One region of the Ramlibacter sp. PS3R-8 genome, then DNA from elsewhere that is predicted to be linked to it. Evidence: predicted binding sites of a transcription regulator. Region 1 holds the regulator's gene; each other region holds the start of a gene.

What was found. Region 1 encodes FNR, which switches genes on or off when oxygen is low (the NO sensors DNR and NnrR bind a similar motif). Its sites were predicted from a motif close to TTGATNNNNATCAA; they were not measured.
Region 2: a site for FNR is predicted at 1,656-1,669, ahead of nirK (copper-containing nitrite reductase). Genes of this name have one in related genera too.
Region 3: a site for FNR is predicted at 1,903-1,916, ahead of WG902_RS08700 (universal stress protein). Genes of this name have one in related genera too.

The regions. Positions count from the first base shown of each region.
Region 1 is NZ_JBBHGT010000001.1:590,414-593,685, forward strand. It holds gene WG902_RS02765 (LD-carboxypeptidase) at 1-360, shown strand, start outside; gene WG902_RS02770 (hypothetical protein) at 371-715, opposite strand; gene WG902_RS02775 (response regulator) at 975-1,364, shown strand; gene fnr (fumarate/nitrate reduction transcriptional regulator Fnr) at 1,398-2,180, shown strand; gene WG902_RS02785 (phosphoribosyltransferase) at 2,230-2,886, shown strand; gene WG902_RS02790 (hypothetical protein) at 2,883-3,272, shown strand, end outside.
Region 2 is NZ_JBBHGT010000002.1:169,897-173,168, reverse strand. It holds gene nirK (copper-containing nitrite reductase) at 65-1,552, opposite strand; gene WG902_RS08755 (NnrS family protein) at 1,721-2,917, opposite strand; gene WG902_RS08750 (hypothetical protein) at 2,914-3,272, opposite strand, start outside.
Region 3 is NZ_JBBHGT010000002.1:157,463-160,734, forward strand. It holds gene WG902_RS08695 (heavy metal translocating P-type ATPase) at 1-1,868, opposite strand, end outside; gene WG902_RS08700 (universal stress protein) at 1,970-2,413, shown strand; gene WG902_RS08705 (universal stress protein) at 2,450-2,872, shown strand; gene WG902_RS08710 (hypothetical protein) at 2,873-3,272, opposite strand, start outside.

The DNA.
Region 1 (3,272 bases):
GCGTTGGCGGGCACGCCGTGGCTACCCAAGGTGAAGGGCGGAATCCTGTTCCTCGAGGACGTGCACGAGCACCCCTACCGCATCGAACGCATGCTGACGCAGCTGCTGTATGCCGGCGTGCTGCAGCGGCAGAAGGCGATCCTGCTCGGGCATTTCACCAACTGGGTGCCGGTGCCGCACGACAAGGGCTTCAGGCTGAAGACGGTGGTGGATTGGCTGCGCACGCAGGTGAAGGCGACGGTCCTCACCGGCCTGCCGTTCGGCCATGTACCGACCAAGGTGTGCCTGCCTGTCGGGGCCAAGGTCACCCTGGCGGTTGAAGGCCGCGACGCTTTCGTGATCTGGGGACACCGCCACTAGGGCGGATGGCTCAGCCGGTCAGCGGACTCGGACGCGAGCTCAGGCTGCCAGGCAGCAGCCCGTGGAACATCTCGGTGATGTGCAGCACCTTGCTGCGTGCGGAGGCTTCGCCCTGCGTGGCCGCCAGGGCCGCCATGACGTCCCCGCGCAGGTACCACAGCGCCTGCACGTCGTTGGCATAACGGACCCGCCGCGTCACATTGGCGAAACGCCGGCCACCCTCTTCACCCAGCAGCGACAGCATCGCCTCGCGGATGTCCTCCGTGCCTTCGTCCAGCACGGAGTCGCTCGGGGCGACAGGGTTGCCGAGCAGCCCGTAGATGCTGCTTCGAAGATTTCCTTTGAACCAACGCATATTTGAGATGACGCCTGCCTGCGAGGGCAAGCCTATCAGTGGTACGACGGCCCCCAACGTATTCGCAATACGGGGGATTGACAAGTATCCAAAGGTGACGCAATTCACGAAAAGTGTGAGCGGATGAGTCATGAGACACGTGTGCTAGGACGATTCCTAGCGCCTCTGGTCATCCTTCCGGTCGCGTTTGGGACCCGTCCGAGCCTTCGATTCAGCCACCGCCGATGGCCGGGCGAGGCGGCAAGAACGACAGTACGGCATGGCCCCACGCAACGCCCCCGTCACCGTCTTCCTCGCGGACGACTCGGCCGCCATCCGCCAGCGGGTCAATGGCCTGCTGCGGGACGCCGCCTTCACCATCGTCGGCGAGGCCGGCTCGCCGCAGGGATGCATCAGCGGAATCCTGGAAGTCCATCCGGACGTGGTGGTGCTCGACCACCAGCTCGAAGGCGGCACCGGGCTGCAGGTGATGCAAGCCGTCCGCCAGGCCGACCCGCTTGTTGCCTTTGTCGTTTTCAGCAACAACTGCGGCCCCGCTTACCGCAAGCGTTACCTGGGGCAGGGCGCCGCCCGCTTCCTGGACAAGAGTAGCGAATTCGACCAGCTCGCGGTCGCCGTCGCCGCCGCGGGCGCCCACGCCGTCCACTGAGCACGACAGACACAAAGAGATGAGGGAACCTCCATGCAATCCGCCGCGCTTCACGCCAGCCCCCTGCACTTCATGCCGCCCGCCAACCTCGCCCGCACCGCCACGCCAGCACCGCTGAAGACGCAGTGCTCCACTTGCCACCTGAAGGACCTGTGCCTGCCATGCGGCCTCACCGTCAGCGATGTCGAACGGCTCGACGGCCTCAGGTTCGCGCGGCGGCGGGTGAAGGAAGGAGACGCGCTCTACCGCGAAGGCGAAAAGTTCCAGTTCATCTACGCGGTGCGCAGCGGCACCTTCAAGTCGCACATGGCGCTCAAGGACGGCCGCGAGCAGGTGACCGCATTCCAGATGGCCGGCGAACTGCTCGGACTGGACGGCCTGGCGTCCGGCAAGCATGCCAGCAGCGCCGTGGCGCTGGAAGATGCGGAGATCTGCGCGATCCCGTACGCCAACCTCAGCGAGCTGGCTTCCGCCAGCCCCGACCTCCAGCACGTCCTCTCCCGCCTGATGAGCCGCGAGATCGTGCGCGAACACAGCCTGATGATGCTGCTGGGCAGCATGAACGCCGAAGAGCGGCTGGCCGCCTTCCTGCTGAACCTGTCGCAGCGCATGAAGGCGCGAGGCTACTCGCCCACCGAGTTTCACCTGCGCATGTCGCGGGCCGAGATCGGCAGCTACCTGGGCATGAAGCTCGAGACCGTCAGCCGCACCTTCTCCGCTTTCCAGCACCAACGGCTGCTCGAAGTGGACAAGAGACACGTGCGCATCAGCGACCTGGACGGCCTGACCCGCGTCTTCGAGACGCGCGTGCAGTAAGCGGCCTGCACCGGCTCGCCTGGCCGTATAGTTCGGCAGGAGGGCTTCCATGTTCACGGATCGCATCGAAGCGGCGGGCCGGCTGGCCGCGGCCCTGTCGCAGTACCGGGGACACAACGCGCTGGTGCTCGCCATTCCGCGTGGCGCCGTACCCATGGCCGCACGGATAGCGCGCGAGCTCCAGGGGGAACTGGAGATCGTGCTCGTGCGCAAGCTGCATGCGCCTGGCGCACCCGAATTCGCCATCGGCGCCGTGGATGAGTCCGGCTGGGTCTACCTGAGTTCGCAAGCCTCTTCCGTGGGCGCCACGCCCGATTACGTCGAGGAGCAGAAAGCGCTGCAAATGCAGGAACTGGCCCGGCGCCGGGAACTCTATACCCCGGGGCGGCTGCGCAAGGATGCCCAGGGCCGGACCGTGATCGTCGTCGACGACGGCCTGGCCACCGGCGCCACCATGATCGCGGCGCTGCATGCCGTCCGCCAGCGCCAACCGGCCCGGCTGGTTTGCGCGGTGCCGGTGGGTGCACCGGAAAGCGTCAGGCTGGTGCAGGAACATGCGGACGAAGTCGTCTGCCTGGACACCCCCCGGCGATTCATCGCGGTGAGCCAGTTCTACGGGTCGTTTCCTCAACTGGACGACGACGAAGTCATTGCATTGCTGCGGTCGGCGGACAGCCCGGCCGCAGGGGAGGGCCAGAGAGCATGAAGTATTGGAAGCGTTGCGCGGCGGCGGGCCTGCTGGCGATGTCATTCGTCGGCGTGGCGCAAGCCGCGGCGCCGCTTGGCCCCGCAGCGCTGCGCGCGCGGCATGCCGGCATGGCGCAGCAGCTCGCCCAGAATGCTTTTGGCGGGCCGGTGGTGCTGCAGTCCCAGGAGGCTTCGCGGCGCATCGAGGGAGACGTGTACGCCGTGCTCGACCATCCCTTCGAGTCGGTGCGGGGGGCGCTGTCCGATCCCGGCCGCTGGTGCGAGATCCTCATGCTGCACCTGAACACCAAGCATTGCCGGCGCGCCGACGGTGTGGATGGCCCGCGTGTCGAGGTTCGCGTCGGCAAGAAGGAGCCGCAGGCGGTGTCGTCCGCGACGTTGCTG
Region 2 (3,272 bases), on a different contig from region 1:
GTTGGTTGTCGATCCGGAAAAAAGCCCGCGGCGCGCGCGGGCTTGGTTGAAAGAGGCGTCGCCTTCAATGCGCCATGTTGCCCATGCCCTTATCGGAGGACTTGTACACGGTGGTGTCCGCCTTGCCCTTGACTTCGAGGACGCCTGCGAGGCCCTTGCCGGCGCGCGACAGCGCGTGGTCGACCAGGAGGTACTTGCCAGGGTGCTGCACCGTGAACTGGACGATGGTCGCGCCGCCGGCGGGCACCAGCGTGGTCTGCACGTTCTCCTTCACGGTGTTGGTGGAGCCCTCGCTGTGCACCTTGTCGAAGATCTCGCCGATGACGTGGAACGAGGAGACCTTGTTCGGGCCGCCGACGCCGAAGTACACGCGCACCGTCTGGCCGACGTTGACCTCCATCTTGTGCTCCTTGCCCAGGGCGCCGACGGAGCCGTTGAAGGTGTAGTAGGTGGGCAGCTCGTCGCCGGCCTTGTCGTGGCTGTATTCGTGGTGCCCCTTGGTGCCGAACTTGTGGTTCGTGTACAGGTCGCCCTGCATCACGTAGAACTCCTTGTCCACCTTCGGCAGGCCTGCCTTCGGCTCGACCAGGATCAGCCCGTACATGCCGGCGGAGATGTGGTGGGCCACCGATGGCGTGGCGCAGTGGTACACGTAAAGGCCGGGGTTCAGCGCCTTCCAGGTGATGGTCTTGGTTTCGCCGGGAGCCACTTGCGTGTGCTCGCCGCCGCCCATGCCGCCGGTGGTGGCGTGCAGGTCGATGGAGTGCACGGCCTTGCTGTCCTTGCGGTTGGTCAATGCAAGTTCGATCGTGTCGCCTTCCTTCACGCGCAGCATCGGGCCGGGCACTTTCTTGCCGAAGGTCCAGTAGGTGAAGGTGGTGCCGTCGTCGAGCTTGCCGTCGAGTTCGACCGTCTCGATCGCGTACTTCACCAGTTGCGGCGGCCGGTTCCCCAGCGGCTTCGGCACGGCATTGGGGTCCTGCGCGATGCTGACGGCGTTGGGCGACGCGGGAGCGATGGGGCCGGAGGCGGGCGCGGCACCCACGACCGAGGTGGCGGCCGCTGCGGGCGCCTGGGCCTGGGAGTCGACCGGGCCGGTCACTTCGAGCACGCCTTCCATGCCGATCTGGCGGTGGCCCGGGACCGAGCAGTAGTAGTTGAACTTGCCCGACTGGGTGAGCTTGAAGGTCACCTTGGTGGGCGCGCTCTTGCCATCGAACATCGCGGACTTCACGAGGCCGTCGACCACGATGTCGTGCTGGGCGCCTTCACCGCTGGTGAGGGTGATTTCGATGGTGTCGCCGACGTTGCCCTTGAGGGTGGGGTTCACGGTGCCCTTGGCGTCCATGTACACCATCTTGCCGTCGGCCATGCCGGTCTTCATCACGTACTGCCTCGTGGCCTGCCTGGTCGCAGGCGCGACAGCGGCTGCCTGCGGCTTGGCCGAGACCGGCTGGTTCACCAGGGTGGCGCCGAACGCACCGATGAAGGGAGACGCCGCGAAAAGCAGGAATGCAGCCGCGGGGATGGGGCCGAAGACACGGGTGGACATGGAGGCTACCTGAACTTTCTTGTCATCGCGGGTAAGGCCCCCGCGGGGCCAACAGTCTCGTGAACCGTTGGAACCACTGTAGGCCCGGGTGCCCGGTTCCCAATTGATCCAGCGCAAGTCGAAGATGTATTGGACGTGCACCTTCGCGCTGCCGCCGGGGATCCAGGCTCAACCGGGCCGGCCGTCGATGCGCGGCCGGGTCAAGGCGCTCCAGTAGCGCACCGCATAGAGCGCAAAGCCGGTCGACCAGAGGGCCGCGGAGGCCAGCACGGCGACCATCGTCGCCTGCGGCCACGCCAGCGGCAGGCCCACGCGCACCAGCGCGGAGAGGGACACCAGGACGTAGCACGCAACGTCGAAACCGTCGGCGCGCAACTCGCGCCCGGTGTGGCCGCGGGCCGTGCGCGTCATCATGCCGATGACCATGCCGCCGACAGCTCCGACGGTCAGTGCGTGCGTGGCGGCCGAAGCCGGCATGAGGTGGAAGGCCGCCAGCGCCCTCAGCGCCAGGTGCAGCGGGATCCACAGGTAGGCGACGTGCAGCACCCAGACCAGCGGGGCGCGCAGCGTCCGCCACGGCTGCCACAACCACCAGCGCGCCAGGTGCGCCGCGGCGGCAAGCGCCGCCACTCCCGCCGCCACGCCGGCCGGCAGTTGCAACAGGTCCGCCGCCAGCAGCGCCAGCACCGTGGCGAGTGCCGTCTTCTCGAGCCAGGCCACCCGGCGCGCTGTCGCGCCCGGCACGCCGTTGTTGGTGAACATGGGGATCACGCGGCCGCCCATCACGCACAGGATGAACAACACCGTGTCCAGCGCGACCTGGATGCCCGCCCACGCCGGCAGCGTGACGACGCCCAGTTGTCCGAGGTGCACGAACAAGGTTGCGAGCGACAGCAGCACCAGCAAGCCGACGAAGAAGTAGTTGCGCTTGCTGCGGGCGGCATGGAACGGGATGCCCAGCGCGACGGCGGCTGCCAGCGGGAATGCGCTGGTGACCAGTGCTGCGGTCCAGCCGAAGGGCGTCAGCACCAGCACGCGCCCTGCCAGCCAGAGCAGCGCCAAAGCGGCCAGCGGCCGGCCCGAGAGCGTCGGCCGGTTGGTCCAGTTGCGTCCCGCCGTCAACAGGAAGCCGACGACGATGGCCAGCGTGAAGCCGAACAGCATCTCGTGGGCATGCCACAGCGGCCCCTGCAGGTAGGCCAGCGGCAGCCAGCCTGCGAACTGCAGCGCCCAGAGCGCGATGGATGCGGCCGCGAACACGCTGCCCAGCAGGTAGAACGGGCGGAAACCCATTTGCCACAAGGCGAAGCGCGGGAGTGGGGCGCGGCGCGACGCCGGCTCTTCGATGTTCAGGAAGTTCGTCATGGAGTCCTTGTCGATGCGAGGCGGCCGCCATGGCGGCGGCGCCAGGCGATGGCTGCGCCGACGGCCGTGGCCGCGAACAGCACCAGCGCCAGTGCGTTGAACAGCGCGCCGTCGGCCCGCCAGCGCAGGTCGGTGGCGCCCGCGACCAGCCGCAGCAGCAACGAGCCGTGCAGCGCCGCCAGTGGAAGGTAGAAGATCGGCCCGAACAGCAGCTTGATGCGCGCGATGGCCGGCAGGATCACCGGCGCGTGGCCCATCATCATGCTGACGATGAAACCCAAGCCGATCGCGTGCAGCGCGGCGTCGCGTGCCGGCAGGCCCGCCGCGGTGGCCATCCAGCACAGGCCGCCGATCG
Region 3 (3,272 bases), on a different contig from region 1:
GCACGTTGCGCCAGCCGGGCGACCGGCGCCGGCTGGTCGCCGGAGAGGATTTCGATCGCGATGCCCTGCGCGTGCAGGGAAGCGATGGCGGCGGGCGCGCCTTCGCGCAGAGTCTCGTCGATGGAGAAGCTCGCGATCCAGCCGCGGTCGTCGGTGATGTGGACCCGCGCGCTTTCCGCCGGGGTGCGCTCCGCGCAACCCGGCCTGCGGTCATCGGATCCGTAGGCCGGGTTGCCGAAGGCACCCCGGCAAAACGCGCTCGACCCCAGCCGCATCCGCACTCCTTGGACAACGCCCTCGACGCCCTGTCCCGCGGTTTCGCGGGCCAGCGTCGCCGGCTCCGCGTCGCCCGCCGCGCCGGCGATCGTCTTCGACACCGGATGCAACGAATGCCGGGCCAGTGCGCCCGCCCAGGCCAGCGCCTGTCCCGGCGTGACGCCGTCGCGGACGTGCACAGCCGTGACGGCCATCGACTCGGTCGTCAGCGTCCCGGTCTTGTCGAACACCACCGTGTCCACCGTGGCCCCGGTCTCCAGGGCCTCGAGGCGGCGCACCAGGATGCCGCGGCGGGCCAGCGCGCCGGCTGCCGCGAGCGTCGCGGCCGGCGTCGCCAGGGACAGCGCACAGGGACAGGTGACGATGAGCACTGCCACGGCGATGCCCAGCGCATGGCCCGGGCCCTGCGGCCACCACCACCAGGCCGCGCCCGCGGCAGCCAACAGCACGCCGGCCAGGAACGGCGAGGCGAAGCGGTCCGCCAGCCGCGCGATCGCCGGCTTTTCCATCGACGCGCGTTCCATCAACGCCACGATCTGCCCGAAGCGCGTGGCGTCGCCGACGCGTTCCACCAGCACCAGCACGGCGCCGGCGAGGTTGGCGCTGCCGGCGACCACCGCATCGCCGGGGCGCAGCGGAACCGGCTTGGACTCGCCGGTGAGCAGCGCCTCGTCGGCCTGCGTCTCGCCCTCCAGCACGCGTCCGTCCGCCGGGAAGGTCTCGCCGGCGTGGATGCGCACCCGGTCGCCGACGGCCAGGCGCAGCACCGCGACGCGCTCGCTGCTGCCGTCGGCGGCGACGCGCTCCACCGTGTCCGGCAACCGCCGCACCAGCGCTTCCAGCGCGCCGGCGGTGCGGTCCCGCAGCCGCTGCTCCAGCAGGCGGCCGGACAGCAGGAAGAACACGAACATCGTCACCGAGTCGTACCAGACCTCCGCGCCCATCGGGCCGGCGGGGTCGAAGGTGGCGGCGGTGCTGGCGCCGAAGGCGATCAGGATGCCCAGCGCCACCGGCACGTCCATGCCGATGCGGGCATGCCGCAGGTCGCGCCAGGCCGAGGAGAAGAAGGGGCGGCAGGAAAACAGCAGCACCGGCAGCGTGAGCAGCCACGACGCCCAGCGCAGCAGCGCCGCCACGTCGGGCGTCATGTCGCCGGGCCCGGCCACGTACGCGGGGATCGCGTACATCATCACCTGCATCATGCAGAAGCCGGCCACCAGCCAGCGCCACAGCAGCAGGCGTCGCGCCTGGCGGCGCGGCACGGCCGCCAGCGCATCGGCCGCCGGCAGGCCGCGGTAGCCCGCGCGCTCCAGCGCGGCCAGCCACTGCGAGGGACGGCCTTGCCCCGGCGACCAGACGACACGCGCGGTGGCGGTGGCGCCATTGACTTCCACGCCCTGCACGCCCGGCAGCCCCGCCAGCGCCTGTTCGATGACGAGGGTGCAACCCGGGCAGTACATGCCCTCGATCGCGAGATAGGACTCCCAGGCGCCGGCGCCTTGCGGCACGGCGCGGCTGAACGCCTTCCACTGCCCGGCCTCGTCAATGAGGGCACGCGCGAAAACGGGCGGAGCAAGGGTGGCGGACTGCATCCGGCAAGCCTACGGTCGCCACTCGGCGGGCCGGTTGACATGGATCAACCGCGCCGGGTCCCCCCGCCCTAAGCTGGCGGCCGGCAGCACAAGGAAAGAACATGTACCAACGCATCCTGGTCCCTACGGACGGCTCGGCGCTGTCGAAGAAGGCGGTGAAGAGCGCCATCGCGCTGGCTTCGAGCATCGGCGCCGAGGTCGTCGCCGTGAACGTGGTGCCGCGCTACCCCATCTCCTATTTCGAGGGCGGGGCCAACGTGTCCGACGCCGAGGTGTCGCGCGTCGAAAAGCTCTGGGCCGAGCAGGGCCAGTCGATCGCCGACGACGTCGGCAAGGAGGCCGGGAAGGCGGGGGTGAAGGCCAAGGCCACCACGGTCCGCTCCGACCTCGTGGCCGAGGCCATCCTTGCGGCCGCCCGGAAGAACCGCTGCGACCTGATCGTCATGGCCTCGCACGGCCGCAAGGGGCTCAAGCGGCTGCTGCTGGGCAGCGAAACCCAGCACGTCCTGACCCATGGCACCATCCCGGTGCTGGTCCTGCGCTGACAGCGCTACCCCAACCCAAGAAGAAAGGGACTCCCCATGAAGATCGTCCTCGCCGCCGACGGCAGCAGCTATACCAAGAAGGCCCTCGCCTTCCTCGTCACCCACGAGGAATTCGGCGGCCCCGAAGCAGAGATCCTGGTCGTCAACGTGCAGCCGGCGGTGCCGCCGCGCGTGCGGAGCATGGTGGGCGGTACCGCGGTGAACGACTACCACCGGGAAGAAGCCGAAAAGGTGCTCAAGCCGATCGAGAAGTTCCTGCAGCGCCACGACCTCGCCTACAGCTCGAAGTGGGCCGTCGGTTCCCCCGGGGTGGAGGTCGTGAAGGTCGCCAAGAAGGAAAAGGCCCACATGATCGTGATGGGCACGCACGGCCACGGCATCCTGGGGCGCGCGCTCCTGGGCAGCGTGGCGCAAAACGTGCTGACTTCGTGCGAGATCCCGGTGCTGCTGGTGAAGTAGTTACGCGGAGACGAGGCGCCGCAGCCAGTCGAGCAGCACCACCGGCAGCAGCTCGGGCCGTGGCAGCAGCGCGTACTGGTGCGGCCCGAACACCACCGGCAGATAGCCGGCGGCTTGCCGGTCGATGGTCAGGCAGAACGGCGACACGCCCTGCAGCCGCGCCTCGACGACGGCCTGCCGCATGTCCTCCAGGCCATAGCGGCCCTCATAGTCGTCGACATCGTTCGGCTTGCCGTCGGACAGCAGCAGCAGCAGCCGGTGTGCCGCAGGCTGGCGCATCAGCGTGGCCGTGGCATGTCGGATGGCTGCCCCCGCACGCGTGTAGTTCTCCGGCTCCAGCCCTGCGATGCGGCGGGCTACTGCGGGCCCATGGCGCTCATCGAACGCCTTGACGCTGCGC